DNA from 4 places in the Bacillus basilensis genome. Region 3 is predicted to be linked to each of the others. Evidence: riboswitches for the same ligand, from Rfam matches in the RefSeq annotation. Region 3 holds a riboswitch; each other region holds the start of a gene.

Region 1 (7,360 bases), 180 kb from region 3:
GTATTTGTAACACCTTGTTCTGTTTGCTTTGCTATAGAACCACCAACAATATGTACACCATATTGTTTCGACCATTCTATCAACTTTTCTTTCGTTTCCAATCCATCCCTATCTGCAATTTCAGAAAGTCTCATTAAATCATAACCTGTTGTCCATAGTTCTGGTAAGACGATAACATCTGGTCTTTCCTTCATTGCTTCGCTTATTTTATTTTTAGCATTCTCAATATTTTTTTCTACATCTCCAAAGACAATATCCATTTGAATACATGCGACTTTCATTTTTTCAGCCCCATTCTCATTTTTTTCTTTACAAAATACTGGAAAGATTATATCATTTGTCACTAGAATTGTAACAACTTTCAAAAGAGGTGGAAAGTATGAAATTATTTCAACCTTCTGAGATAGTAACATCATTGCCAACACAATTTTTTGCTTCACTTGTTGCAAAAGTTAATAAAGTCGTTGCAGCTGGTCACGATGTTATTAATCTAGGTCAAGGTAATCCAGATCAACCAACGCCGCAGCATATCGTAAAAGCTTTACAAGATGCTGCAGAAAAGACCATTCATCATAAATATCCGCCATTTCGCGGACATGAAAGTTTAAAAGAAGCCGTGGCAACATTCTATCAACGTGAATATGATGTAGTAGTAAATCCAAAAACTGAAGTTGCTATTTTGTTTGGTGGAAAGGCTGGATTAGTAGAATTACCAGTTTGTTTTACAAACCCTGGTGATTCTATTCTCGTTCCCGATCCAGGCTATCCAGATTATTTATCAGGAGTTGCTTTAGCAAAAGCACAATTTAAAACAATGCCGCTTATTGCAGAAAATAATTTTTTACCAGATTATACGAAAATTGATGACTCTATTGCCGAGCGTGCAAAATTAATGTTTTTAAACTATCCAAATAATCCTACAGGTGCTACTGCATCAAAAGATTTTTTTGATGAAACTATTCATTTTGCTAATAAACACAATATATTAGTTGTTCATGATTTTGCTTACGGTGCTATTGGGTTCGATGGTCAAAAGCCTGTTAGTTTCTTACAAGCAGACGGTGCTAAAGATACAGGAATCGAAATTTACACATTATCGAAAACTTTCAATATGGCTGGCTGGCGCATCGCTTTTGCTGTAGGGAATGAAAGTGTGATCGAAACAATTAACTTATTACAAGATCATATGTATGTTAGTATTTTTGGTGCAGTTCAAGATGCTGCCCGCGAAGCACTATTAAGTTCACAGTCTTGCGTAATAGACCTTGTAAATAGTTATGAATCTCGAAGAAACGCTCTTATTTCAGCTTGTCACTCAATTGGTTGGAATGTAAACATTCCAACAGGATCATTCTTTGCATGGCTTCCTGTACCAAAAGGTTATACATCTGAGCAATTTTCTGATATTTTACTAGACAAAGCACACGTTGCGGTTGCTCCTGGTGTTGGATTTGGTGAACATGGCGAAGGGTACGTCCGTGTTGGTCTCTTGCATACAGAAGATAGATTACGAGAAGCCATTAATCGAATTGATAAATTAAATTTTTTCAAAAAATAATTGACAACGCGAATAATATCTGACAAAATTCAGTTATCTTAAAAATTTAAACATTTCTAAATACTTCTTATCAAGAGCAGGTGGAGGGACGAGCCCGACGAAACCCGGCAACCGATCTACATAATTGTAGACACGGTGCTAATTCTCGCAGCATTACGCTGACAGATAAGGAGCTGGTTGTAAAAAAACCTCTCCTTAGCTGAGAGGTTTTTTTATTTAACTAGGAGGTTTTAACAATGAGCGGAATAATAGCGACGTATTTAATCCATGATGATTCACATAACTTAGAAAAAAAGGCCGAGCAAATTGCACTCGGATTAACAATTGGCTCTTGGACCCATTTACCAAATTTATTACAAGAACAATTAAAACAGCATAAAGGCAATGTCATTCATGTTGAGGAATTAGCTGAACAAGAACATACCAATTCGTATTTACGAAAAAAAGTAAAACGCGGGATTATTAAAATCGAATATCCGTTATTAAACTTCAGTCCAGATTTACCAGCGATTTTAACGACTACCTTTGGAAAGCTATCACTTGATGGCGAAGTAAAATTAATTGATTTAACTTTTTCAGATGAGTTAAAAGAGCATTTTCCTGGTCCAAAATTCGGGATAGATGGTATTCGAAACCTTTTACAAGTACATGAGCGTCCCCTTTTAATGAGTATTTTTAAAGGAATGATTGGACGAAATATTGGGTATTTAAAAACGCAATTACGCGATCAAGCAATTGGTGGTGTAGATATAGTAAAAGATGATGAAATATTATTTGAAAATGCATTAACACCTCTTACGAAACGCATTGTATCGGGAAAAGAAGTTTTACAATCCGTATATGAAACATACGGACATAAAACGTTATATGCCGTAAATTTAACAGGACGAACTTTTGATTTAAAAGAAAATGCGAAACGTGCAGTGCAAGCTGGAGCTGATATTCTATTATTTAACGTATTTGCTTACGGACTAGATGTACTACAATCACTTGCAGAAGATGATGAAATCCCAGTTCCTATTATGGCACATCCTGCTGTAAGTGGTGCTTATTCAGCATCCAAGTTATATGGAGTTTCATCTCCATTATTACTCGGAAAGCTACTACGTTATGCTGGGGCTGACTTTTCATTATTCCCATCTCCATACGGAAGTGTTGCGCTAGAAAAAGAGGAGGCTCTTGCTATCTCAAAATATTTAACTAAAGACGATGCATTTTTCAAGAAGAGCTTTTCTGTTCCGTCTGCTGGTATTCATCCTGGTTTCGTTCCCTTTATTCTACGAGATTTCGGTAAAGATGTTGTTATTAATGCTGGTGGCGGAATACACGGACATCCAAATGGGGCGCAAGGCGGCGGTAAAGCTTTCCGTGCTGCAATTGATGCTACTTTGCAAAATAAACCACTCCATGAAGTAGATGACATAAACTTGCATAGTGCACTACAAATATGGGGAAATCCCTCTCATGAGGTGAAATTATGAGTATTCAAGTATTTTGTGATTTTGATGGCACGATTACAAATAATGATAACATTATGTCCATTATGGAAAAATTCGCACCACCAGAAGCCGAAGAAGTAAAGAATAGAATTTTATCACAAGAGCTATCTATTCAAGAAGGTGTTTCTCAATTATTTCAATTAATACCTACTAATCTGCACGATGAGATTATTCAATTTTTAATAGAGACTGCTGAAATTCGTAATGGTTTTCATGAATTTATACAATTTGTAAATGAAAATGACATTTCTTTTTACGTTATATCAGGTGGAATGGATTTCTTCGTCTATCCACTCTTACAAGGACTCATTCCTAAAGAGCAAATTTACTGTAATGAAACTGACTTTTCAAGTGAATACATTACCGTTAAATGGCCTCATCCTTGTGATCATCATTGTCAAAATCATTGCGGATTATGCAAATCATCTTTAATCCGTAAATTAAGTGATACGAATGACTTCCATATTGTGATTGGAGATTCAATTACTGATTTACAAGCTGCAAAACAAGCAGATAAAGTATTTGCCCGTGACTTCCTTATTACAAAATGTGAAGAGAATCATATTGCTTATACACCTTTTGAAACATTTCATGATGTTCAATTTGCATTAAAACATTTGTTGGAGGTGAAATTATGAAACAACTGTTTCGTCAATGGTTTGACTTAAGCGAGATAAAAAAAGAATTAACAACACGAAATTGGTTTCCAGCAACGAGTGGTAATATTTCTATAAAGGTTAGTCATGAGCCACTTACTTTTCTTATTACAGCAAGTGGTAAAGATAAAACAAAAACGACTCCAGATGATTTTCTCCTAGTAGATCATCTAGGGGTTCCCGTATTAGAGACTGAATTACGCCCTTCAGCAGAAACAATCTTGCATACGCATATTTATAACAATACGAATGCTGGATGCGTACTTCATGTTCATACAACTGATAATAATGTCATCACAAACTTATATAGTGATACCGTCACCCTTCAAAATCAAGAAATTATTAAAGCTCTCGATATTTGGGAAGAAGGTGCAACAATCCACATTCCTATTATTGAAAACCATGCCCACATCCCAACGCTTGGAGAAACCTTCCGAAAGCATATACAAGGAGATTCGGGAGCAGTATTAATCCGTAACCATGGTATTACCGTATGGGGCCGAGATAGCTTTGATGCAAAGAAAAGATTAGAGGCTTATGAGTTTTTATTCCAATTTCATATAAAACTATTATCAATTCAAGGAGGCGTTTCTAATGGCGCAAATTCGTATTCATGAAGTAAATACTCGCATTGAAAATGAAGTGGAAGTATCTAAATTTTTACAAGAGGAAGGTGTTTTATATGAGAAATGGAATATTTCTAAACTTCCTCCTCATTTAAATGAAAATTATTCGTTAACAGATGAAAACAAAGCTGAAATATTAGCTGTGTTTTCAAAAGAAATCGCTGATGTTTCAGCACGTCGAGGTTATAAAGCACATGATGTAATTTCACTTTCAAATAGCACACCTAACCTTGACGAATTATTAATTAATTTTCAAAAAGAACACCATCATACTGATGATGAAGTTCGCTTTATTGTTAGCGGGCATGGCATCTTTGCTATTGAAGGCAAAGATGGGAAATTCTTTGACGTTGAACTTGAGCCAGGTGATCTCATATCTGTTCCTGAAAATGCAAGACATTATTTCACCTTGCAAGATGATCGTCAAGTTGTAGCTATTCGTATTTTTGTTACAGCTGAAGGCTGGGTTCCAATCTATTAAGGTAGTTAGTTGAATAAAAGGACTTGGATCCCCTTTTCCAACCTTTTATTCACTCTACATATATACATCCTCCTATGGAACAGGCTTATTTCAAAAAATGAAATAAGCCTGATTTTTTATTTTCTCAAACGTATGAGTCCTTCTGTTCAAAAACAATCTTCTCCTTCTATTTTTTAAGGGTATTTCTTAACACTTTTTGAACATTTATTGAACTTTTTTTGAATTTTTTCTGAAAATTCTGTTTTGTATATGATATACTACAAATAACTAAGAAGGAAAAGAATATCGCAAACAGAGGGGGATAATCATGAGTTTACTTATCGCACTTATACTAGGGGTTACGTGTGGAGCACTTCCTGTTATTCTAGGAGCTATTATGGAAGAGTTAGAAGTTGGTGTTTTAGGTTTTGTCGCATCTTGTGTAAGCGCTTTACTTTTTGGTTTGTTCGGCGCTATTCCTGTTTCAATTCTGTCTGCATTTTATATAATACGCCATGCTCGTGCAAAACAATTTGGTCCTAATCACATCGCGCAAGTTATTCCATTCCCAATTGAACGATGCCGCCGTGCTTCTAGCTTATAATTATAAAATTAAATATAAATAAATAAAAGTCCTCAAATGAGGACTTTTATTTATTTTCTTCTAGAAATTGAAACAATTCTTGTAAATGTAGGACATCTTCACTATAGCTAACAGATACGTGGCATATACCATCAATCTCTGCTTGCATATAAAGATCAACTCCATCTTGATCATATTTCAATGCCAAATAAAACTCCATTTCTTCTAGCATCTTTTTTGAAGTTCGAATAACGTAATGCCCTTTCTCATCTCTTCCATATTCGAATTTCGGTTCAAAATCATATTTTTGTTTAAAAGCTTCTTTTTGTTTTTCATTAATTTGTACACAAGTTGCTCGTTGTACAGCATCAATCATCTCATCAAATTTTTGAAGATCCATCTCACTTACCCCCTATGTATTTTTTGTATAACACTTGTGTTCCGCTATCCTCTTCCCCGTCTTTCATTAACTCTTCATACAATTCCTTCGCCAAACTTAAACCCGGTACTGGTAATTTTAATTTTTCAGCCTCATCTAAAGCAATCTTCATATCTTTCATAAAATGCTTTACATAAAATCCTGGTTCAAAATCTCCCTTTAACATTCGAGGAGCTAAATTACTCAATGACCAACTACCCGCTGCCCCAGTAGAAATACTCTCTAATACTTTATCTGGATCTAATCCAGCTTTTTTCGCATAAGCAACAGCTTCACATACCCCAATCATATTAGAAGCAATCGCAATTTGATTGCACATTTTTGTATGTTGTCCACTTCCAGCTGGTCCTTGCAACTGAATATTTGTTCCTAGTTTTTCAAATAACGGTAAACATTTTTCATATATTTCTTTCGCGCCACCGACCATAATTGCGAGTCTTGCTTCTTTCGCACCGACGTCTCCTCCAGATACAGGCGCATCTAACGTATATACATTCTTTCTTTTACCAGCTTCATTAATACGCTTTGCCAATGTTGGTGTAGATGTCGTGAAATCAATTGCGATTGTTCCTTCATTTGCATTCTCCAAAACCCCATCTATCCCAAAATACACTTCTTCTACATCATGTGGATATCCAACCATAGTCATTACAACATCAACTTGCTCTACTAACTCTTTCGGTGTATCACACCAATTTGCACCATCTTGCACTAAAGAGTCTGTCTTCGCTTTCGTTCTATTATATACATATACTTTATGACCATCTTGCATTAAATGATGAACCATACTTTTTCCCATTACTCCAATACCGATGAAACCTATTGATAAATTTTTATTTTCCATTTTCTCATCCCCTTTGTTCTAATAAATCACTTACCATCTTTCGGAACTCTTTATTAAAATCATCATCCATACTATTTTTCACATTTGAAAATAAAATAACAAAAGTCCCTTTTTCTTTATTAAAATTATTGAAAGTGTTCCAACCAGATAGTACACCATGATTATGAAAATAATCCGGATATATGTAAAAACTAAATGCATATTTCCGTTCTGTTGAAGGTGAAAACATCACTTGTATACTTTGTTCAGAAAGAAGTTTCCCATTTATAATCGCTTCGTCTAACTTCTTCATATCGCCAACTGTTGTATACATCTCACCGCATCCATATAACCAATCCATTAACAATTTTTTTGCAGGTTCAAGTACATTCTCTTTCTTTACATATCCTTTAGTAAAATGCTGATCTTCCTGAGCCATATTTCCCATACCGGATTCATGCATTTCTGCTTTAGTAAATATATTTTCTTTTATGTAATCTCCTAAAGGTTTTTTTGATATGCTTTCTATAATGTAGGCAAGCACCATATAATTATAATCTGTATATTTCCAACCTGTGCCTGGTGGAAATTCTAATTTTTGGCTTCCAATCCAATTTACTAAGTTTATACGAGAAGCGGCATTCACTTTCCCTTTTCCGCTTTCTGGTAAACCTGATGTGTGTGTTAACAAATGATATAAAGTAATATTTTTATCT
Region 2 (7,360 bases), on a different contig from region 3:
GAAAATTTATTCGCATTTCACATCTCGTCCATTTGATTTTCCAATTAAGAAACCTAATTATGTAGCAAAAGGTTATGAACTGAAGAGGGAAAAAGTTGAACCAGTCGTTACAACAAAAAAGCTGGATCCTATCATGAGCTCAGAATATAGAGCTGGGGAGTTTGGTTATACAATTTATCAATCTTCCATTTTAGAAAGAGTAAGAGATCCATTTTATCAATGGATTAATGACAATGACAAGATAGAAAATTATGAACTGGAAGGAGCACAATTCACCTTTGGTAAAATGACTGGAAGTAATATAAAGGGCATGAAAATGATTGTTCCTGCAAAAGGAAAGGACAGTTCTTATCAAGTTGTAATTATTGATGATGTGTTAAATAAGGCTGAACTAGAGAAAATTATGATTTCTTTTTTGAAATAAAAACAAAGCCTCAAGAAAAGAAATAGGGAAACATCATATTTCTTTTTATTTATATAATTAAATGTAGTTAGTAAGCCAAAAATGACGATCATACTAAAAAGTAATACTTCTATAAGCGCATCAGTTTTCTCATGTTGCAAAGACTTTATAAAGAAATCCCATTTTGTTTCATAGGGAAGGTTCTACCTAACACCATTCCATTTATAAAATAGACAATACTTAATAGAATTCTTCCAACAAATAAGGCAGCTGTTTTTATATTCCAATCCTTTATCTTGATTACATAAAGGATTGGAAATAGTATAGGTATCCAAAAAACAATAATAAAGACTGTATTTACCATTCTCTCCTCCTAACAAAATAATTATGTTTTTAACCTTGGTGAATTCTCAGGTTGGAGGTATGTTTCATTGTTACTGGTTAAAAACAAGGGCCGGAATTCCGGCTCCTTTTCTATCCCGCAACATAAAGGTTTACTTTATCTCTTGGTTTCAAAAAACTCAATCCATTCCCCATCAGGACCCGCGAAGAATATGTAACGTGTTCCATCCGGTAATGTTTCGATTTCTTCTCCTAGTAAAAAGGTTACTCCATGTTTCTTGAGTCTTTCAATTTCTTCTTTTAATGAATCCACTTTAAAGCAAATGTGATGTACTTTTCCTTCTGCCGGAAGAGAGGAGTTGTAACCTTCAATGAGTTCCAGTATCGTTTCCTTCGATTCTTCCACACCTAAAAAAGCGAGTTTTAAGTCTGGGTTTGGATGTCCCATTCGCTTAATAAGCTGTAAGCCAACTACTTTTTCATAAAAAGTTATAGATGTTTCTAATTTAGCAACCATAAGTCCAACGTGTTCTATTCTTCTAATTGGCATGTAGATTCCTTCTTTCTGAAAATTTTATATGTAAAATAATATTGAAAATTAAGAAAATAAGCAAGATAAAAACCTTACAAATTTTAGCGTGTTATATGGTATAGTGAGAAAGTATGTTTGGGGAGAAGGAAGGAGATTATACGATGAATACACCTACTCAAACTCCTTCATTATCGGAAACGATGAAAGAGTGGCATTATGCATTAGCGTATGAAATTAAACATTGGAAAACGATAGGTGGTAGTAAAATTTCTATCATGAACGGTCGTTTTTTATATACAGATTATGAAAGTACAGTATATGTATTTCAGCTTATTTCGGAAGTAAGCTTACCTGAAGGTTCACCTATTCGAATTGAGTTCGATGGTGAGGAAGCGACAGGAGAAGTATTATCTGTACATGGATTAGAAATAGAACTGAAGTTAAATGATTATATACAAGGCGAAATAAGAGAGGCTGTTTTATATAGTGAACCGTGGCAGCTTTTAGAGCAACTGCAAGAGCGATTGAAAGAGGCGCATAAAGATAAGCTAAAACGTAATCGTATAAAGCGTCTTGTTGATGGGACGAGCAGTCCGAAACATATTGAGAAGATGAAAAATCCGAAAAATGAATTGGCGTATCGTTCGTTTTACAATCCGACAACGTACGTGTGGGGACCGCCTGGAACAGGGAAGTCTTACAATTTATCACGTATTATTTCGGCTCATTATCAAAAAGGAAAATCGGTACTTGTGTTAGCTCATAGTAACGCAGCAGTGGACGTATTAATGAGTGAAGTAACGAAGCAAATTGAAAAGAAAAAGAAATGGACGCCTGGCGAAATTGTTCGTTACGGTTATAGTCAACATGAACATATAAGAAATCATGAAACGCTACTTGCGTCGAAGTTAGTTGAAACGACGAACGGATCTTGGGGAGAAGAAAGACTCTATTTAGAAGAGACACGACAAGATCTTCGTGAAAAGATTTTATCGTATAAAGCAACATCTGCTGATAAGAAGCGTATACAAGAGATTGAAAGTGATCTTCGAAAGCAAAAAGCGAAAATTAAAGAAGTAGAAAAAGAATACATTGAAAATGCGAAAGTAATCGGCGCAACTTTATCGAAATGTGCCATTGATTCACTTATTTACGAGCGTACATTTGATTTAGTTGTTGTAGATGAAGTGAGTATGGCATATGTTCCGCAAATTGCATTAGCTGCTTCACTTGGAAAACGTATCGTCGTTTGTGGAGACTTTTTACAGTTACCTCCAATTGCGATGGCAAACCATGAACTCGTTCGCAAATGGCTCGGCGAAGATATGTTTTACCATGCTGGGATTGTTGAGTCTGTTAATAAATCAGAAGCACATCCGAACCTGTTTATGTTGCAGGAACAAAGACGTATGCATGCGGATATATCTAAGTTTACAAACTCATTTATTTATAAAAATAGAGTATACGATCATCCGTCAGTTTCAGAACGTAAAGAACTTGCGAAACTACAACCGTTCGCAAATGAAGCGAGTATTTTATTTGATACGAGCTTAATGGGAGCTTTTTCGTTAAAGGATGCTGCTTCAGGATCGCGTTTTAATATTATGTCTGGTTTAGTAGCGATGCAAATGATGTTAATCGGACTGTTAGATGGTGTGCAATCGATCGGTGTTGTGACACCTTACAGGGCACAATCCCGCTTTTTATCAACGTGTATTAGAGAAATGTTACAGAGAACGAAATATCAACACATACCTGTTTTAGCAGCGACAGTTCATAAGTTTCAAGGTTCTGAAAGAGATATGATGATTTTTGATACGGTTGATAGTTATCCGCAAGAACGCCCTGGCGTGTTATTCTTTGACCATAAAAACCATCGTCTCGTCAATGTAGCAGTGACAAGAGCGAGAGGGAAGTTCATTCAATTATCGGATTGCCATTATATGCGTAAAAATCTTTCAAGAAAACAAGCGTTATCACAATTAACAGCTCATATAGAACGTCATGGAGATGTGTATGATCGTACGACATCAAGGCAATTGTGGGAACGAAAAATATCGAAACGATTACGCTGGTTTATGGAAATGAATCTTGAGGAAACGAAAGGGCTATTAAAAGATATTTTAGCTGCAAAACGAAAAATCATTATTTCACTTCCAAGTACAAAACAAGTAGATAAACGAGTATGGCAAGCGTTAATGCGTACAAATGCGCAAATAACAGTGTATAGTGATGGACCAGTTCCACTGAAAAATGTAAAGTTACAAAGGCAAAATAAAGCCTTCCCATTTATCGTAATCGATGATGAAATCTTTTGGGCAGGGGCACCGCTTACATCTCAAATGATGTTTGAAGGTAGTATAGAATTTCCGTACGTATGTGCAAGACTGCAAGCACCTGAGGCAATTGGTGTATTAAAAGGATTTTTAGATATTCGGTAAATTCGGATAGGAATTCCTTGACTTTTATTTGAAATGAACTTAGAATGAATGTAATTTAATATAATTTTATGAAAATTCTTATCACGAGAGGTGGAGGGACTGGCCCTACGATACCTCGGCAGCGGATTCTTTATGAATACTGTGCCAATTCCAGCAAGGTAACTTGAAAGATAAGAAAGAAGCTCATTTTGACTGTATATACAGAAGCCTCTTTCTATCTTTTAGAAAGAGGCTTTTTTACGTGAAAATAAAAGGGGGAAGACAAATGGGAGCGACTGGAGTAACGTCACAAAGAAAAACAATTGAAGAGAGTATCGAAAGAAATAAGGAAAAGTACATAGAAACAAGTCATGATATTCATGCGAATCCGGAGATTGGTAACCAAGAATTTTACGCATCTAGAACGTTAAGTTTATTGCTAGGTAGTGCAGGATTCCAGTTGCAGCACAATATAGCTGGACATGAAACAGGTTTTATCGCACGAAAAAGTTCAGGGAAACAAGGACCAGTTATCGCATTTTTAGCTGAGTATGATGCTTTACCAGGACTTGGCCATGCGTGTGGTCACAATTTAATCGGCACAATTAGTGTTGCAGCAGCAATTGCATTATCAGAAACGCTTGAAGAAATAGGCGGAGAGGTTGTCGTTTTCGGAACACCGGCAGAAGAAGGTGGGCCAAACGGTAGCGCAAAATCGAGTTATGTAAAGGCAGGTTTATTTAAAGATATTGATGCGGCGCTTATGATTCATCCGAGCGGAAAAACAGCAACAACGAGTCCTTCACTAGCAGTTGATCCACTTGATTTTCATTTTTACGGAAAAACAGCTCATGCTGCAGCTTCACCTGAAGAAGGGATTAACGCATTAGATGCGGTTATTCAGCTGTATAACAGTATTAATGCACTTCGTCAACAACTTCCGTCAGATGTGAAGATTCATGGCGTTATTACAGAAGGAGGAAAAGCACCTAACATTATTCCTGACTACGCCGCAGCAAGGTTCTTCATTCGTGCAGCAACGCGAAAAAGATGTGCGGAAGTAACAGAGAAAGTGAAAAACATCGCACAAGGGGCAGCGCTAGCAACAGGTACGAAAGTAAAAATCCATCAATTCCAAAATGAGATCGATGAATTACTCGTAACAAAAACATATAACGACATCGTAGCGGAAGAACTAGAATTACTAGGTGAAGAAGTAAATCGTAAAGAAAGACTTGGCATTGGTTCAACCGACGCAGGAAACGTAAGCCAAGTCGTACCGACCATTCACCCGTACATTAAAATCGGCCCAGATGACTTAATTGCACATACGAATGAATTTAGAGAAGCAGCACGCTCAGAATTAGGAGATAAAGCATTAATTACATCCGCAAAAGCATTAGCAAATACAGCGTATCGATTAATTACGGAAGAAGGGCTGTTAGAGAGGGTGAAGGAGGAGTTTAGAGAAGCGCAGAGGAATCAGGGATAAGGGGATTAAGGTGCTCTTTTCGAAGCACAATCTAATTAATAAGTAGAGATATAAAAAAGAACATTGAAATATCAATGTTCTTTTTTGTTTACTAATCATTGGTTTTGTTGGTTTTTCTCATAAAGGAAAAACTTTTACTGTTAGCGGGGGATAATACGTATCCCTTTATCAGAACGACAATTTTTCCTCAAATTCACTCTTTAATACAATTAAAGGAGATGATAAGCCAAATTGCATTAAAGAGTCTAAAAATGTAGCGAGAGAATCCATCGAATCGCTCATGACCTTCATCATATAATTAAACTCTCCGCTAATTCGATATAAATCTGTTACTTCAGGAGCGGCATTACAATATTGGATAAAATCAGAGCATTGGCTCGTTTTAAACATGATGAATGCTTGAATGTTCTTATTAATTTTGGAAGGCTCAAATTTCGTTCGGTAAGCCGCTATAACTCCTTGATCTTCAAGTTTATTAATACGCTCTTTTACAGCAGGCTGCGTCATGGATATAATTCGTCCTATTTCTGAAACGGAAATTCTCGCATTTTCATACAACAAGTTCATTATTTTATGATCAGTTTCATCCAGTTTTACAGCGTTTTGCATTGTGTAGCCTCCTTATTTTGTTTTCTAAAGTAAATCATGAATTATAACTATAATATCATAAGCTAACGAATTGAATTACCTATAAATATATATTTAAAATTATTGGTGTTTACATGAAAATATAAGTATAGGTTTTTATCAAACGGAAATTTAGGAAGGATGGAAGAAATGAAGAATCTTGATGGGAAAATCGCGTTAGTAACAGGGGCAAGTCGCGGTATTGGTCGTGCGATTGCGATGAGATTGGCAAACGACGGTGCATTAGTAGCGATTCACTACGGCCGAAATAAAATAGCTGCAGATGCAACAATTAGTGAGATTGAATCGAATGGAGGAAAGGCATTCTTAATTGAAGCAGATCTCAATTCAATGGATGGTGTCAAAAAGATAGTAGAACAATTGAAGAATGAATTACAAATAAGAGTTGGTACATCAGAGATTGATATTTTAGTAAACAATGCAGGGATAGGTACACAAGGAACGATTGAAGATACGACAGAAGAAGTTTTTGATGAAATTATGGCAGTAAATATGAAGGCACCGTTCTTTTTAATTCAGCAAACATTACCATTACTACGAGCAGAAGGGCGAATTATCAACATTTCATCAGCTGAAGTACGACTTGGTTTTACAGGCTCAATTGCATACGGTTTAAGTAAAGGTGCACTAAATACGATGACACTGCCTCTTGCTAAACATCTCGGAGAAAGAGGTATAACAGTGAATACAATCATGCCTGGATACACGAAGACAGATATGAATGCGAAATTGCTAGATGATCCGGAAATACGAAATTTTGCTACGAATTCATCTGTGTTCGGACGAATAGGGCAAGTTGAAGAGATTGCAGATGTAGTAGCATTCCTTGCTTCTTCTGATAGTCGCTGGGTAACAGGGCAAATTTTAGATGTTTCTGGTGGGTTTTGTTTATAGGGGCACTACTCCATACCCATCAAGCTAATCAAGTAAATTACTAGATATGAAACGATCCTTGTTTCATATCTGGTAATTTATAGAAAGGTATGCATGATAAAGAAGTCTATTAAAACGTGATTTTTTCGCTAGACAACTTGAATCAGGGGGCATTTCTTTTTCTTAAGTTGATGGGCATGTATGGTGACCCCTATTAGACGATAGTGAATTAACAATTTCGGGGTTCAGTTCAACTTTATTCAAAATAAGATTTTTTTGCAGTAAAATCAATGTTAGTGGAACTTTTTTAATCAAACTTTTTTAAAAATTAACATAAATACTTGCAATATTTAAATTAGTACTATATAGTTCTAGTTATGACAAAGGTAAAATTAATGAATCAAAAACGTGTGATTGAAGTAGCTGCAACATTATTTTTAGAAAAAGGGTTTGCTTATACAAGTATGGATGAATTAGTACGTGTAAGCAAAGTTTCAAAGTCTAATGTGTATTATCACTTTTCTAATAAGGAAGTATTATTAGAAGGGGTCGTTGATTATTGGATTGAAATGTATCAATCTGCAATTGATGACGTACTTTCTCAGAACCAATTTTTAGTTGAAGATCGTATCCAACTGTTTTTAAAGCAA
Region 3 (7,360 bases):
ATATAAAAAACAAGACACAGCATATTTCTGTGTCTTGTTTTTTAATACGACTTATGTAGTATCATATATTTCCTCTCATGATATATATTTATATTAAAGATATGAGATGAAAAATATAAAATACGTCCTTTTTCTCTGTTTATTAGTCCCTAACCTAATAATACGCGAACGAGTTGAATAATTGTCTCGTTTTCTACTTTGTAATAAATTTCCAAACCTTTTCTTTCACTTGAAACGATTTTAGCACTCTTTAACTTTGCTAAATGCTGTGAAATTGTAGATTGTGGCATGTTTAAGCCAGTGTACATTGTAGAAACGTTGCTTGGACCACGTTCAATTAATCCTTTTACAATACATAAGCGAACAGGATGAGCAAGCACTTTCAATAATTCTGCATTGCTTTCATATAGTTCTATTTCTTTTTGAAAGGTTTCTAACATGTTCTTTTCCACCTCCGTGTGAGCTGTTATACCATACTATACATACCAAAAAATTAAAGAAAAGAAAACAGTTGTTGCAGAAAAAAAGTCCTAAAGTAAAGAAATTGTAAGAAAAGAGACCCTGATGTAAATAAAGTAGATGATTTAGCACGGTTTTGTAAAATGACATTTTTGGGTGAAAATTTCGATGCGTTTTAAAAATTGAAAGATATAGATATATTTGTAACACAATCTTACCATGATTTTATTATTCTTTCAAATGAATATACAAAATTTTTAAAATAATAAGATAAAGGAATTATAATGTAATATCTAGAATATAAAACAGGTTAAAAAGAAAAGAAGCTGAATGTAATCAGCTTCTTTATGGTGATAATAAAATGTTTGAGTATAGCTGATAAATCTTAGAATTACCAAGACATTAGTTATGTATTCTAGATTTCTTCTTTCATCAATTTTAAAAATCTGTGGTTCCATATATTTTCATAAAAATCAATTGTCTCTTTTGCGGACATAAATGGATTATTTAACGTAGAGGTGGCTTTCTGTACCATGAAGTTTTCGTATCCGAGTCCATGAGCAAATTTAATTGTAGCATCCATGCAGTACTCTGTTTGGGCACCACAAAATTCAATATGCTGTACAGATAATTGGTCTAAAATTTCTTTTAAGTTAGTTTTATAAAATGAATTTGCATGTGTTTTTCTCACAAAAAAATCTTGTTCTTGAACATCTAGATCAGCATGAATAGCCCAAAGTTCTCTTTCAGGTACTAAATCATCATCACAATGTTGAACGAAAATGATTGGTTTGTTTGATTTTCTGTATGAAGAAATTCTTTTATTTACTTTTGTAAGTAAATTTTTTAAATCGAATAAATGTTCTTCGCTATAACATACTCCATTTTGTAAATCGATAACGATTAAAACATCTGCACAAGTATCCATTATTTTTGCCCCTTTTATTTCTTAATATATCAATTAATTTATTAATTGGAAATAGATAATGCCCTATCGTTTTTTATGAACTATACGAAAAGTAAAAAGTATACTCGAAAACATAAAAAGAAGATATGAAAATTTAATTTCATATCTTCTTTTCTCTCTATGCATTTACAGGCTCTTCTACATAAGAAAGGGCATTTTCAAAATCGGATATTAAATCATCAACATTTTCAAGGCCGACAGATAAACGAAGTAATGAATTAGAAATCCCTCTTTCATCACGAGCTTCTTGCGACAGTGCTGCATGTGACATTTTAGCTGGGTAGGAAAGAATCGATTCGACAGCTCCTAAACTAACTGCAAAGACAGGTAATTTTACTTTTGATAGAAATTGGCGGAGTGCATCTTCTGACTGTAAAGTGAAAGATAGGACAGCTCCGGCTGATGTAGCTTGAGATTGTTGAATATCAAATCCAAGATGTGTTTGTAAGCCAGGATAATAGACGTTTTGAACTTTAGCGTGCTCTTGTAAATAATGTGCAATTTTATTGGCGTTTGCAGCTGAATGCTCAAGGCGTACATGCAATGTTTTTAGACCGCGAAGTACGAGAGAACAATCTTGAGGTCCTAAAATAGCGCCGAATGCATTTTGTAAAAATCCAAGTTTTTGAGCAAGTTCGGCATCTTTTACGACCGCTAATCCGGCAGTAACATCACTATGACCAGCAATGAATTTTGTAGCACTATGAAGAACGACATCTGCTCCAAGTTCAAGCGGTTTCTGGAATAGTGGTGTCAAAAATGTATTATCAACAAAGGTAAGAGCGCCAATAGATTTTGCAAGCTTAGAAACAGCGCGAATATCTGTCACCTTTAAAAGCGGGTTAGAAGGTGTTTCTACATAAAAGAGCTTTGTATTTTGTTTAATGTTGTGCTTTATTTCTTCTAAATTAGTCATATCAACAAATGTATGTGAGACACCGTAACGGGAGAGTACTTCAGTTATCATTCGGTAAGTGCCTCCATATACGTCTTCTGAAATGAGTACGTGATCACCTTGTGAAAGAAGGAGGAATGCAGTAGAAATTGCTGCAATGCCTGATGCAAATGCGAATCCTTTTGTTCCGCCCTCTAATAATGCAATGATGTCTTCAAGAGCTTCACGAGTTGGATTACCAGACCTGCTATAGTCATATTTCCCGAACGTAGCTACATCAAACTGATGGAATGTTGATGTGTTATAGATGGGAACGTTAACAGCTCCTGTTTGTGGGTCATGTTTATATTGGTTGTGTAGTAAAAGTGTATCTATAGAATAACTCATATTCTTACACCTTCTTTTACAAGTTTAATGGCATGCTGTAAGTCTTGAATTAAATCGTTACTATTTTCAATGCCAACGGAAAATCGAAGAAGACGATTACATACACCGTTTGCTGTTCTGATTTCTTCAGGAATATCAGCGTGTGTTTGTGTTGCTGGATATGTCATCAAACTTTCAACACCACCGAGACTTTCAGCAAATGTAATTAAGGATAAAGATTGTAAGAATGGATTAATCCATGTTTCATCTTTAAGACGAAATGAAATCATGCCGCCTCTTCCAGGATAAAATACATCTGTCACCCCGTCCTCATTATTTAAATAAGCAACAACTGCTTTTGCATTTTCTTCATGTTGTCTCATGCGAAGAGCTAACGTTTTCATACCACGAATTAATAGCCATGAGTCAAATGGGCTTAAGACCGCACCAGAGGCATTATGATAATGAGCGATTTCCTCACAAAGTTCCTTTCCTTTTGCAACGACAAGTCCGCTTAGTACATCGTTATGTCCTCCTAAATATTTCGTTGCACTATGAAGTACAATGTCGGCACCTTCTGTTAATGGCTGCTGTATATAAGGCGTGTAGAATGTGTTATCTACAATAAGAAGTAGTCCGTGTCTTTTCGCTACAGTTGCGACAGCGGCAATATCAGTAACTTGCATTAATGGATTTGTCGGAGTTTCTATGAAAATAGCTTTCGTTTCAGTGGTGATAGCTTGCTCAATTCGTATAATAGATTGTGTATTTACGTATTTACATCGAACGTCCCACTTTTTTTCGTGCTCAGAAAATAATCGATAAGTGCCCCCGTATAAATCTTCAGATACAATAAGTTCGTCTCCGGAGCGGAATAGGGAGAGGACGAGGAGAGCAGCTGCCATCCCTGAACTACAGGCATAACCTTGTTCGCCGTATTCTAAATCTGCAATTGCCTGTTCTAAAAGGCCGCGAGTTGGATTACCAGTTCGTGAATAGTCAAAACCAGTAGATTTACCAATTCCTTCATGACGATAAGCGGTTGAGAAATAAACAGGTGGGTTAACCGTTCCTGTTGTAGTTTCGCTACGATTTCCGATTTGTGCTAGTTTTGTTTCAATTGTTGACATGTGAAAATTCCTCCTTTTTAAATTAACAATTAAGTGAATGTAAAATAAAAAAAGCCTTCTAAGAAGAAGGCTTTCGGTTTGAATAGAGTCTTCTTCTTATCTGTCAAATCTTTCACAATTTGCTGGAATTAGCACCTTATTAACAAATGTTAATGGTTGCTGAGGCGTCATAGGGCCAGTCCCTCTACCTCTCTAGATAAGAATGTTCGTATGAAATTTTATTATGTTTTTAACTTTACAACAAAAGATAATTGAATTGCAACTTTATTTTAAATAATTTTTATTTTTCCACAACTGTCATTGACTTTTGCATTTGTGCGTGCTAAATTTATTAAAAAATTAACAAACATTGTTAAAAGGGGAACGTATTTCCTTTTAGCTACATAAATAAAATAATAAAGACAAACTCTTATTGAGAGCGGTGGAGGGAAAGGCCCTGTGAAACCCGGCAACCTTCAAACGAAATGTTTGAAACGGTGCTAATACCTGCAAAACGAATGTTTTGCATAATAAGAGGAGGAACAATTATGTCCCCCTCTTCAAAGTGAAGAGGGGGTTTTTATATTGATAGAAATGAGGGAGATTTGTGAAATTACTAGATTTATTATCAAAAGGAATTGTAATAGGTGATGGTGCGGTTGGGACGTTATTACATTCACATGGTTTGCAAAGTAGTTTTGAAGAATTAAATATATCCGATCCAGATTTAATTATATCGATTCATAAGCAATATGTAGCTGCTGGGGCAGATGTGATTCAAACAAATACGTACGGAGCAAATGAAGCGAAATTACGTATGTATGGTTTAGAAAATCAAGTTACTGAAATTAATAGAGCGGCAGTAAAACTGGCGAAAGCATCTGTGACAGATAGAAATGCAATTTTAGGAACAATTGGCGGTATGAAACATATTGGAGCCGTTACAACTACTGATATGGAAAGGGAATTTATGCTACTTGAGCAGGCAAGTGCTTTACTAGAAGAACAGGTTGATGGACTACTATTAGAGACTTTTTATGATGAGTTTGAATTACTTCATGCTGTTCAGGTGCTACGAAAACAAACGAATATCCCAATTGTAGCTCAATTAGCGTTACATGAGGCAGGTACGACTCAAAATGGAAATGATGTAAATGAAATCTTAAAACAGCTTTTAGATTACGGTGCCAATGTCGTTGGATTGAACTGCCAACTAGGGCCACTTCATATGACGGAAGCTTTTAAAATGATATCGATTCCGCAAAATGGTTACTTGTCAGCATATCCAAATGCAGGTCTTCCAAATTATGTGGAGGGACGTTACGTATATGAGGGAAGTCCGGCTTATTTCGAAGCGATGACACCGAAATTTATTGAGCAAGGTATTCGGTTATTGGGCGGTTGTTGTGGTACGACTCCAGAACATATTGAAAGTATGAAACGGGCTACTCTAAATGTTACGCCTGTAATAGAAAAGGATACGATTCAAAGACCGAAAGTAGTGCATACACACGAGAAACGTTCGAAAGCTCATGTCACTTTAGCGGAGAAAGCAAAAAAACAAACGACAGTAGTAGTGGAATTAGATCCACCGAAAACGTTAGATACACAGCGGTTTTTTGAAGGGGCGAGAGCATTGAAAAGAGCTGGGGCGGACGCTATTACTCTAGCAGATAATTCATTAGCATCGCCTCGCGTTTCGAATATGGCAATGGGAGCATTATTAACGAAGCATGATATTCCCGTATTGACGCATTTAACGTGTAGAGACCATAACGTCATCGGGCTACAATCTCATTTACTAGGCTTATCAGCATTAGGTATGGAAGAAGTGTTAGCTTTAACAGGTGATCCAGCACGCGTCGGTGATTTTCCAGGTGCCACTTCTGTATATGATTTGTCCTCTATTGAGCTCATTAAAATGATTAAAGAAATGAATGATGGGCGCTCTATTTTAGGGAAATCAATAGGCCCAGCAACAAGGTTTTCAGTGGGAGGTGCGTTTAATCCGCATGTAAGACATTTAAAAGCAGCGGTTAAGCGAATGGAACGGAAAATAGATGCTGGAGCGGAATACTTCTTAACTCAGCCGATTTATGATATCGCGTTAATTGAAGAAGTGTATGAAGCAACAAAGCATTTGGAACAACCTATTTTTATTGGGATTATGCCATTAATAAGTAAACGGAATGCAGATTTTCTTCATTTTGAGGTGCCGGGTATTACACTTCCTGAGGAAATAAGAGAGAGAATGGATGGGCATGAAACGAAAGAGGCAGCAATTGAGGAAGGGATTCATATTTCACAAGAATTGATCGATGCGGCGATGAAATATTTTAACGGCATTTATCTTATTACACCATTTCTAAAATATGAAATTACAGAACACCTTGTTAAATATGTGAGAGAAAAGCAAGAAGTGAAAGAAGGTATTAATTGATGAAATGTATAGAAGAGAAATTACAAAATAACATTTTAATATTAGATGGTGCAATGGGAACAATGATTCAGCAAGAGGACTTAACAGCGGAAGATTTCGGAGGTGAAGAGTACGAAGGCTGTAATGAATATTTAGTAGAAACAAGACCAGATGTTATTTTAAAGATTCATAAAGCTTATATTGAAGCCGGGGCGGATATTATTGAAACAAATACATTCGGGGCGACAAATATTGTATTAAGTGATTATGCGTTGTCCCATTTAGACGAGGAATTAAATGAGAAGGCAGCGAGTTTAGCAAAGCAAGCTGTTATAGAAAGTGGGAAGGAAGTATATGTTGCGGGAGCAATGGGACCGACAACGAAAGCGATTAGTGTTACTGGTGGTGTGACGTTTGAAGAATTAATTGAAGCTTATACACGGCAGGCAAGAGGATTGCTGAAGGGAGAAGTTGATGTATTACTCGTTGAGACGAGTCAAGATATGCGTAACGTGAAGGCTGCTTATATTGGAATTCAAGCAGCTTTTGACGAACTAAATAAAATTGTACCTATCATGATTTCAGGAACAATTGAACCAATGGGAACGACTCTGGCTGGGCAAACAATTGAGGCTTTTTACTTATCGGTAGAACATATGAAGCCATTATCTGTTGGATTAAACTGTGCGACTGGTCCAGAGTTTATGAGAGATCATATTCGTTCACTATCTGATTTGTCGGAGTGTTACATTTCTTGTTATCCAAATGCAGGTCTTCCTGATGAAGATGGACATTATCATGAATCTCCATCTTCTCTCGCTGAAAAAGTGAAGCGATTTGCTGAAGAAGGATGGGTTAATATTATCGGTGGTTGTTGTGGCACAACACCAGAACATATAAAAGCAATGAAATCTGCGTTAGATTCGCTTAATCCGCGTGAACATCATGAACGAGAAGGGCATGGGGTTAGTGGATTAGAGGCACTGCAATATGATGATTCTATGAGACCGTTATTTGTAGGTGAAAGAACGAATGTTATTGGGTCACGTAAATTTAAAAGATTAGTAGCAGAAGGGAAATTTGAAGAAGCTGCTGAAGTCGCAAGAGCACAAGTGAAGAAAAATGCTCATATTATTGATATTTGT
Region 4 (7,360 bases), on a different contig from region 3:
GATTATATGTTGAACGAACTAACAGCGGAGGGGTTCCTTCTGTTAGTTCATTAAACCCAATGATTATTTTACAATTTTTTCAATCTCATCAAGTGAAAGATCTACTGAAATGGAACCATCATTTGTTTCTTTCTTAATTGCATCTGTTACTTCTTTTGAATGATATAGTTCAATTACTTTTTTCAGTGTTGGATCATCCTTATCTTTCGTACGAGCTGCGAAAATATTAATATATGGCTTCGCATTTTCATTCTTTGGATCTTCTAAGAAAATGGGATCCTTCGCTGGGTCTAATCCAGCTTGACCAGCAACACCGTTATTAATAACTGAAGCTGCTACATCTTTTAATACACGAGGTGTTTGCTGTGCGATAACCGGTGTGATTTTTAACTTCTTCGGATTTTCAGCGATACCACTTGGATCTCCAAATAAGCCAAAGTCTTTCTTAAGCTTTAATAATCCGGCTGCATCAAGAAGTTTTAATGCACGGGCTTGGTTCGTTGGATCATTTGGAATCGCAATTTCTGAACCATCTGGAATTTCGTTTGCCTTCTTATGTTTCTCAGAGTATAAGCCCATCGGTGCAATTTGCGTTGTACCAACAGCTGTAATATCTAACTTATGCTCTTTTTTAAATTGCTCTAAGAAAGCAACGTGCTGGAATGAGTTTAATTCAATATCTCCATCAGCTAACGCTTTATTTGGCGTTGTGTAATCAGAGAACTCAACCAGTTTAATTTTAATTCCTTCTTTTTCAGCTTTTTTCTTTAAAATTTCCCAAGCGTCTCCATCCGTTCCAGTTACACCGACGCGAACTACTTTTTCTTTCGCTCCTGCCCCCGTGTCTCCACTTGAGCAGCCGCTTAATGCTGAAACACCTACAATCGCTGATAATGCAAATGCTAAAATTTTCTTCATTTTCTTTTCCCCTCTTCCTTTTTATGATCTGCGTAAAAAGACTTTCGCAAAGTAGTTTCCTAAGTTTTGAGCTACCTGTACGAGAATAATAAGTAAAACGACCGTTACGAACATAACTGATGTATCAAAACGTTGATAACCATATGTCATCGCTAAGTCACCAAGACCGCCACCACCGACAAGTCCAGCAACTGCAGAGAATTCAATTAAACCAACTGTCATAAACGTAACACCTAAAATCAATGGCGCTAACGCTTCTGGCACAAGAATTTCAAAAACAATTCTAAATGGTGAAGCACCCATTGCTTGAGCTGCTTCAATAACTCCCTTTGGAACTGAAACAAGATTTGTTTCAACCATTCGAGCAATACCAATCGAAGCCACTAACGTCATTGGGAAAATTGCTGCTGCTGTTCCAATCGTCGTTCCGATAATACTTCTTGTTAGTGGGCTTAAAGCTACTAAGAAGATGATGAATGGAACCGGACGAATTGTATTAATAATGATATTAAGAATAGAAAAGACCCATTTATTTTCTAAAAAGTTTCCTTTTCTCGTTACATATAATAGTAAACCTAGGGGTATACCAAGAATTGTAGCAAATATAAGGGTTACGATTACCATTAAGAGGGTATCTCCCGTCGCATCTACTATGCGAGGCCAAAATATACTCCAATCAACTCGCATGAGCTTCTACCTCCTTCAGCTGCACTTGCAGTCTTAGATGTTGTAATGCTTTTTGAATCTCCCTCTGTTCACCTTGCAATTCTACAAGAAGATTTCCAAATAGCACATTTTGAAGTTCAATAATATTTCCGTACAGTACGTTTACATCGACGTTATAGTTTTTTGCGATATACGATAGTACTGGTTGACCTGTCTCCTCACCAGTAAATGTTAGACGATAAATCTGACCACCATTTTGAATTTTCGCTAGAACACTTTCTGGTAAATGATCATTAATAACAGAACGTACAAAGTTTTGAGTCGTTTTTGTTTTTGGTTGTGTGAACACGTCAAACAATTTTCCTTCTTCAATTACTTTTCCTTTTTCCATCACAGCTACACGGTGACAAATTTCTTTCACAACATGCATTTCATGTGTAATAAGAAGAATTGTTAAATTATATTCTCGATTTACTTTTTTTAATAGGTTTAATATCTCTGTTGTTGTTTCTGGATCTAAAGCTGATGTTGCCTCATCACATATAAGAATATCTGGTGATGTTGCAAGTGCTCTAGCAATACCTACACGCTGCTTTTGTCCGCCTGATAGCTGCTCTGGGTAATTGTTTGCCTTATCTTCTAACCCTACAAACTTCAGCAGTTCATTTACTCTTTCTTTTATCTCATTCTTTGGTACTTTCGCTAACTTTAATGGATAAGCAATATTCCCAAACACTGTTCTTGAATTAAATAAATTAAAGCTTTGAAAAATCATCCCGATTCTTTGTCTTAGCTTCCGTAATTCTTTCGTCGATAATGATGTAATATCTTTATTATCTATTGAAATCGTTCCTGCCGTTGGTCTCTCTAACATGTTTACTAGACGTAATAACGTACTCTTTCCAGCTCCACTAAAACCGATAATGCCAAAAATTTCACCTTTCTCAACGGATAACGTTACATCCTCCACAGCATGAACAGATTGCTCACCTGATTCATACACTTTACTTACATTGTTAAAAGAAATCATTTTTTCCCCTCCTATTTGCTGTAAAAACTTGAAGTAGAGCTTTCGAGGTAAAATAAAAAGTGCTCTCCTTCTTATCAACCATAAAGATAAGAAGGAGAGCACTTATATGTACTCGGTCACATCTTCTCATCTTCCAAGCCTTTCATAGACTTGCTGGAGTTAGCACGGTATTAAAAAACCCGTTGCTGAGGTATCGTAGGGCCAGTCCCTCCACCTCTCTGGATAAGAATGTATCGATTTAATTGTCGTTTAATTAATTCTCATTATAGAACTCAGAATAATAAGAGTCAATACATTTTTTAGAAAAATATTAATTATCCCTTTATTAAAATTTTCAGATGAAATTTCATAATAAAATAGTAACCTTTAAAGTTATGTAAAATTCTCCTCCTGCATATTTTTTAAAAGGATAATCTTCTCTACTAATTGAATACCATTATTTGAATATGAAATCGGAGGAAGATAAATATATGAAAACAGCCCTTTTACTCGTTGATATTCAAAATGATTATTTTCCACACGGAAAGATGGAATTGCGTAATCCAGTAGAAGCAAGCGCATATGCCCGTCAGCTACTACAACTCTTTAGAAAGAAAAATGAACCTATTTTTCATATCCAACATGTAGCAATAAAAGATGATGCTACTTTTTTCCTGCCCAATACAGAAGGTGTGCATATTCATGAAAGCGTACGTCCACTTAGAGAAGAAACCGTTATACTCAAACATTACCCAAATAGTTTCCGCGAAACTGATCTTCTAGAACAATTACAACGTTTAGACATTGAGCACGTCGTCATATGCGGGATGATGACTCATATGTGTATTGACGCTACCGTAAGAGCTGCTTTTGATTTCGGCTTTCAATGTACTGTTATACATGATGCTTGCGCTACAAAAGATCTTTCTTTTAAGAATGCTACTATACCAGCCGTTTATATTCATAACACAATTTTGGCTAGTTTAAATGGAGTATATGCAAATGTAATGAGTACAGAGGAGTTTTTAGCCACAAAAAAACACTCTCTTCAGTGAGCAAAACCGAAAAGAGTGTTTCTTGTCAAACCATAGATTTTCTTTCAAATTGTATTATACAGGAAATTTTCAAAATGAATACTAAAAAATATGACTAATAAGTCAACTTTTCTCGTTATTTTATTTCTATTTACATGTTTATCCCGATATTAATAGGGTTTAGCAAGTTTCACTTACCAAATAGTAATATATGGTAGCTCTAATTCGAATTCAAATTAACTACTTTCCCCTATTATTTATCTGTTTGTTTCTGTTTCTTTTTCAAATACTCCGCACGCAATTTTTCAATTTGCTGCTTTTTATCAAATTTGGCAGGCGTCTGCTTTTCATGAAACTTTGCGACAGCTACCTGGCCTTTGTAATCTAATTGATATTTTCCCATTTTGTTCACCTACTTCTCTTTTCTTTAAAGACAACCTATTCAACAAATATAAATATACCTTATTTTACTGAATTAAACCTTATTACTTTATTAGTTTTTCTACCGATATCTATCTTAATACACATATAGAAAGTTTTTCAAAAAAAAGAGATCTTCGCAAACTGCGAAGATCTCTTCTACTATTTCTTATAAAGTTTCAGAAGTAGTTTTTGCTTGCATGTGAAGTGCTAAGTAGTCAGGGCCACCAGCTTTAGAGTCTGTACCAGACATGTTAAAGCCACCGAATGGTTGGTAACCTACGATTGCACCAGTACATCCACGGTTGAAGTATAAGTTACCTACGTGGAAGTCTTCACGTGCTTTTTCAATATGGTCACGGTTGTTAGTAACAACAGCACCTGTTAAACCGTATTCTGTATTGTTTGCAATTGCAAGTGCATGATCAAAGTCTTTTGCTTTACAGAATGCTACTACTGGTCCGAAGATTTCTTCTTTCATTAAGCGAGCATCTTCTGCAACGTCAGCAACGATTGTTGGTTGGATAAACCAGCCTTTAGAATCGTCTCCTTCGCCACCAGCTAAGATTCTACCTTCTTCTTTACCAATTGCAACATAGCTCATTACTTTATCGAATGCAGCTTGGTCATTAACAGGACCCATGTTTGTACCTAATACAGCTGGGTTAGCAACTGTTAATTCTTTCGTTAATTCAACAGCACGATTTAATACGTGATCGTATACATCTTCATGGATTACTGCACGTGAACATGCAGAACATTTTTGTCCTGAGAATCCGAATGCTGATGCAACGATAGATTTAGCTGCTAATTCAAGATCTGCTTCTTTATCAACAACGATTGTATCTTTACCACCCATTTCAGCGATAACACGTTTTAACCAAATTTGGCCTGGGTTTACTTTCGCTGCACGCTCATAAATACGGATACCTACATCGCGAGATCCAGTGAAACTCACGAAGCGTGTACGAGGGTGATCTACTAAGTAGTCACCAACTTCAGAACCATTACCTGGAACGAAGTTTACTACGCCAGCAGGTAAGCCAGCTTCTTCTAATACTTCCATGAATTTCGCTGCTACTACAGGAGTTGTACTAGCTGGTTTTAGTAATACTGTGTTACCAGAAACTAAAGCAGCTGTTGTCATACCTGCCATAATTGCGAATGGGAAGTTCCAAGGAGAAATGATAACACCTACTCCTAATGGAATGTAAGAGAAACGATTATATTCAATTGGACGGCTTTCTACTGGAATACCGTCTTTTAATTTTAACATTTGACGACCATAATATTCCATAAAGTCGATTGCTTCTGCTGTATCAGCATCTGCCTCATTCCATGGTTTACCTGCTTCTTTTACAAGAATAGCAGAGAATTCATGTTTTCTGCGACGAACGATTGCTGCAGCACGGAATAAAATGTCTGCACGCATTTCTGGCTTTGATTTTCTCCAAGTTTGGAATGTTTCATCCGCTACTTGCATTGCTTTTTCAGCTAACTCACGGCTTGCTTTTGAAACACGACCAACAAGTTCCTCTTTATTTGCAGGGTTTACAGAAACAATTTTGTCTTCTGTAGTGATTTTTTCTCCCCCAATAATTAATGGATAGTCTTGTCCAAGATAAGATTCTACTTTCTTTAAACCTTCTTCAAACGCTAATTTGTTAGCCTCCACTGAAAAATCTGTAAATGGCTCATGTTTGTATGCTACTACCATTATTTTTAGCCTCCCCTTAGAAAAACGTTTACATTTTACAACATTATTCTACACGATAATTTAGATTTATTCAAATATTCCTAGACTTATATTTTAAAAATTAATAAATTTTTAAAATATAATAAAAAAAAGAGATTCATACATGCGTATGAATCTACAAAATATGAGTATATTCCAAAACATTTTTTCCGATCAATAATATAGTAACTAATAAAAATAAAGTCCTTACATATCCAACACCTTTTTGAACTGCAAACTTCGATCCAAAATAAGCACCCAAAATCATCGATAATCCCATAATAATACCGTATTCAAAATGAATTACATCTAAAAATAAAAAAGTAATTAACGATACGATATTACTAACAAAGTTCAAAAGTTTTCCAGATGCTGCCGCTTGAATAAAATCCAAACCAATTAATAAAAATGCAAAAATTAAAAAGGATCCTGTCCCTGGTCCAAAAAATCCATCGTAAAACCCTATCATTAAAATAACAAAGAAAAATATTAATGTTTTTCTTTTCGTCATCTTCTTATAGGTAGATACACTTCCCCAATCCTTTTTCGCAATAATATAAATGGCAATGAATACCAACATAACAAGCACTAACGGACGTAAAATATCCGGCGGAATAAACTTTACTACTAAAGCACCTGCGACTGCTCCTATAACAGTTAACGGGATTAACTTTCCTACAATTTTAAAATCGACCTTTCCCGATCGAATAAAATAAATTGCACTCGTAAACGTCCCCATCGTTGCAGCTAATTTATTCGTTGCAATGGCCGAAGCTGGTGGTAAACCAACAAACATAAGTGCCGGAAGTGAAATTAATCCTCCACCGCCAACAACTGAATCAATAAACGCTGCTAAAAATCCGAATGCAATTAATAAAATAATGACTTGAAAACTTAGTTCGTCCATGCGCTTTACCCCTTACCCCCATTTTTTATAACATTTTAAATTATAACAAAATTTATCGAGAAAAAAAGCCGTTCCATAAAGGAACGGCCCTCCTATTTAATCTAAAATTTTCACAAACGGTTCATCTTGCTTCGCTTCACGTATAATAATCGCTTCTGGGCGTTCTACAGATTTAATCGTTACTTGCACCCTCATATAATTCGGGAAGTATTCCATAACAAGCCCGGCTACATATTGTGTAAAGCCAATTATTTCTGCTTTCCCATTAAATTGGACAGGAATATCAAGCTTTATTTCTCTTAATTCATCGTCTCTATACATACCAGTACCGATAACAGCTGTATAGTCGCCTTGGAAATAATCGCTTAGTTTTGCTTTAAAGTTTGATACTCTCGCCAGATCTTCACGTTTATTATCTGTTTTCGCTTGTTCAGATGGGAACAAATAATATTTCTCATTAATTTGTTTCCAATCCTCAACCGTTTCACTACCTTTTTCTACATTTGCATAAGAAACAAAATTACCTGGTACGAGCGAAGATTTTGGAGATTGACGATAAATTGCAAATGTAATCGGAACAGTTTTTGTCTCAGCGTCCTTTTGATGCATAACTTTCAAGATTTCTTGCGCCATTTTTTTCCCTTCAGCTAACATTTTTTCTTGCTCGATTT

The links. Region 3 has a riboswitch for S-adenosylmethionine ahead of metI (cystathionine gamma-synthase/O-acetylhomoserine thiolyase). Riboswitches for the same ligand answer to the same signal wherever they lie in the genome.
Region 1: linked by a shared signal. The riboswitch ahead of mtnW (2,3-diketo-5-methylthiopentyl-1-phosphate enolase) and the one ahead of metI (cystathionine gamma-synthase/O-acetylhomoserine thiolyase) in region 3 are both predicted to bind S-adenosylmethionine.
Region 2: linked by a shared signal. The riboswitch ahead of ACQVV1_RS09240 (M20 family metallopeptidase) and the one ahead of metI (cystathionine gamma-synthase/O-acetylhomoserine thiolyase) in region 3 are both predicted to bind S-adenosylmethionine.
Region 4: linked by a shared signal. The riboswitch ahead of ACQVV1_RS25990 (methionine ABC transporter ATP-binding protein) and the one ahead of metI (cystathionine gamma-synthase/O-acetylhomoserine thiolyase) in region 3 are both predicted to bind S-adenosylmethionine.

The regions. Positions count from the first base shown of each region.
Region 1 covers NZ_JBNTQO010000002.1:273,067-280,426, reverse strand. Annotated here, with positions in the region: gene ACQVV1_RS04930 (carbon-nitrogen family hydrolase) at 1-365, opposite strand, end outside; gene ACQVV1_RS04925 (pyridoxal phosphate-dependent aminotransferase) at 380-1,558, shown strand; SAM riboswitch class I at 1,623-1,730, shown strand; gene mtnW (2,3-diketo-5-methylthiopentyl-1-phosphate enolase) at 1,795-3,039, shown strand; gene mtnX (2-hydroxy-3-keto-5-methylthiopentenyl-1-phosphate phosphatase) at 3,036-3,695, shown strand; gene ACQVV1_RS04910 (methylthioribulose 1-phosphate dehydratase) at 3,692-4,330, shown strand; gene ACQVV1_RS04905 (1,2-dihydroxy-3-keto-5-methylthiopentene dioxygenase) at 4,308-4,820, shown strand; gene ACQVV1_RS04900 (hypothetical protein) at 5,128-5,403, shown strand; gene ACQVV1_RS04895 (DUF3909 family protein) at 5,450-5,782, opposite strand; gene ACQVV1_RS04890 (NAD(P)-dependent oxidoreductase) at 5,784-6,665, opposite strand; gene ACQVV1_RS04885 (serine hydrolase domain-containing protein) at 6,670-7,360, opposite strand, start outside.
Region 2 covers NZ_JBNTQO010000003.1:538,120-545,479, forward strand. Annotated here, with positions in the region: gene ACQVV1_RS09220 (M56 family metallopeptidase) at 1-424, shown strand, start outside; gene ACQVV1_RS09225 (hypothetical protein) at 570-767, opposite strand; gene ACQVV1_RS09230 (VOC family protein) at 903-1,295, opposite strand; gene ACQVV1_RS09235 (AAA domain-containing protein) at 1,409-3,718, shown strand; SAM riboswitch class I at 3,794-3,895, shown strand; gene ACQVV1_RS09240 (M20 family metallopeptidase) at 3,984-5,189, shown strand; gene ACQVV1_RS09245 (Lrp/AsnC family transcriptional regulator) at 5,358-5,798, opposite strand; gene ACQVV1_RS09250 (SDR family oxidoreductase) at 5,967-6,731, shown strand; gene ACQVV1_RS09255 (TetR/AcrR family transcriptional regulator) at 7,106-7,360, shown strand, end outside.
Region 3 covers NZ_JBNTQO010000002.1:90,364-97,723, forward strand. Annotated here, with positions in the region: gene ACQVV1_RS03800 (class I SAM-dependent methyltransferase) at 1-6, shown strand, start outside; gene ACQVV1_RS03805 (ArsR/SmtB family transcription factor) at 150-440, opposite strand; gene ACQVV1_RS03810 (cysteine hydrolase family protein) at 875-1,387, opposite strand; gene metC (cystathionine beta-lyase) at 1,545-2,708, opposite strand; gene metI (cystathionine gamma-synthase/O-acetylhomoserine thiolyase) at 2,705-3,817, opposite strand; SAM riboswitch class I at 3,911-4,020, opposite strand; SAM riboswitch class I at 4,224-4,333, shown strand; gene ACQVV1_RS03825 (bifunctional homocysteine S-methyltransferase/methylenetetrahydrofolate reductase) at 4,404-6,236, shown strand; gene metH (methionine synthase) at 6,236-7,360, shown strand, end outside.
Region 4 covers NZ_JBNTQO010000021.1:51,612-58,971, forward strand. Annotated here, with positions in the region: gene ACQVV1_RS25980 (MetQ/NlpA family ABC transporter substrate-binding protein) at 64-918, opposite strand; gene ACQVV1_RS25985 (methionine ABC transporter permease) at 940-1,605, opposite strand; gene ACQVV1_RS25990 (methionine ABC transporter ATP-binding protein) at 1,595-2,614, opposite strand; SAM riboswitch class I at 2,738-2,843, opposite strand; gene ACQVV1_RS25995 (cysteine hydrolase family protein) at 3,085-3,648, shown strand; gene ACQVV1_RS26000 (hypothetical protein) at 3,881-4,030, opposite strand; gene pruA (L-glutamate gamma-semialdehyde dehydrogenase) at 4,217-5,764, opposite strand; gene ACQVV1_RS26010 (TSUP family transporter) at 5,919-6,689, opposite strand; gene ACQVV1_RS26015 (CamS family sex pheromone protein) at 6,786-7,360, opposite strand, start outside.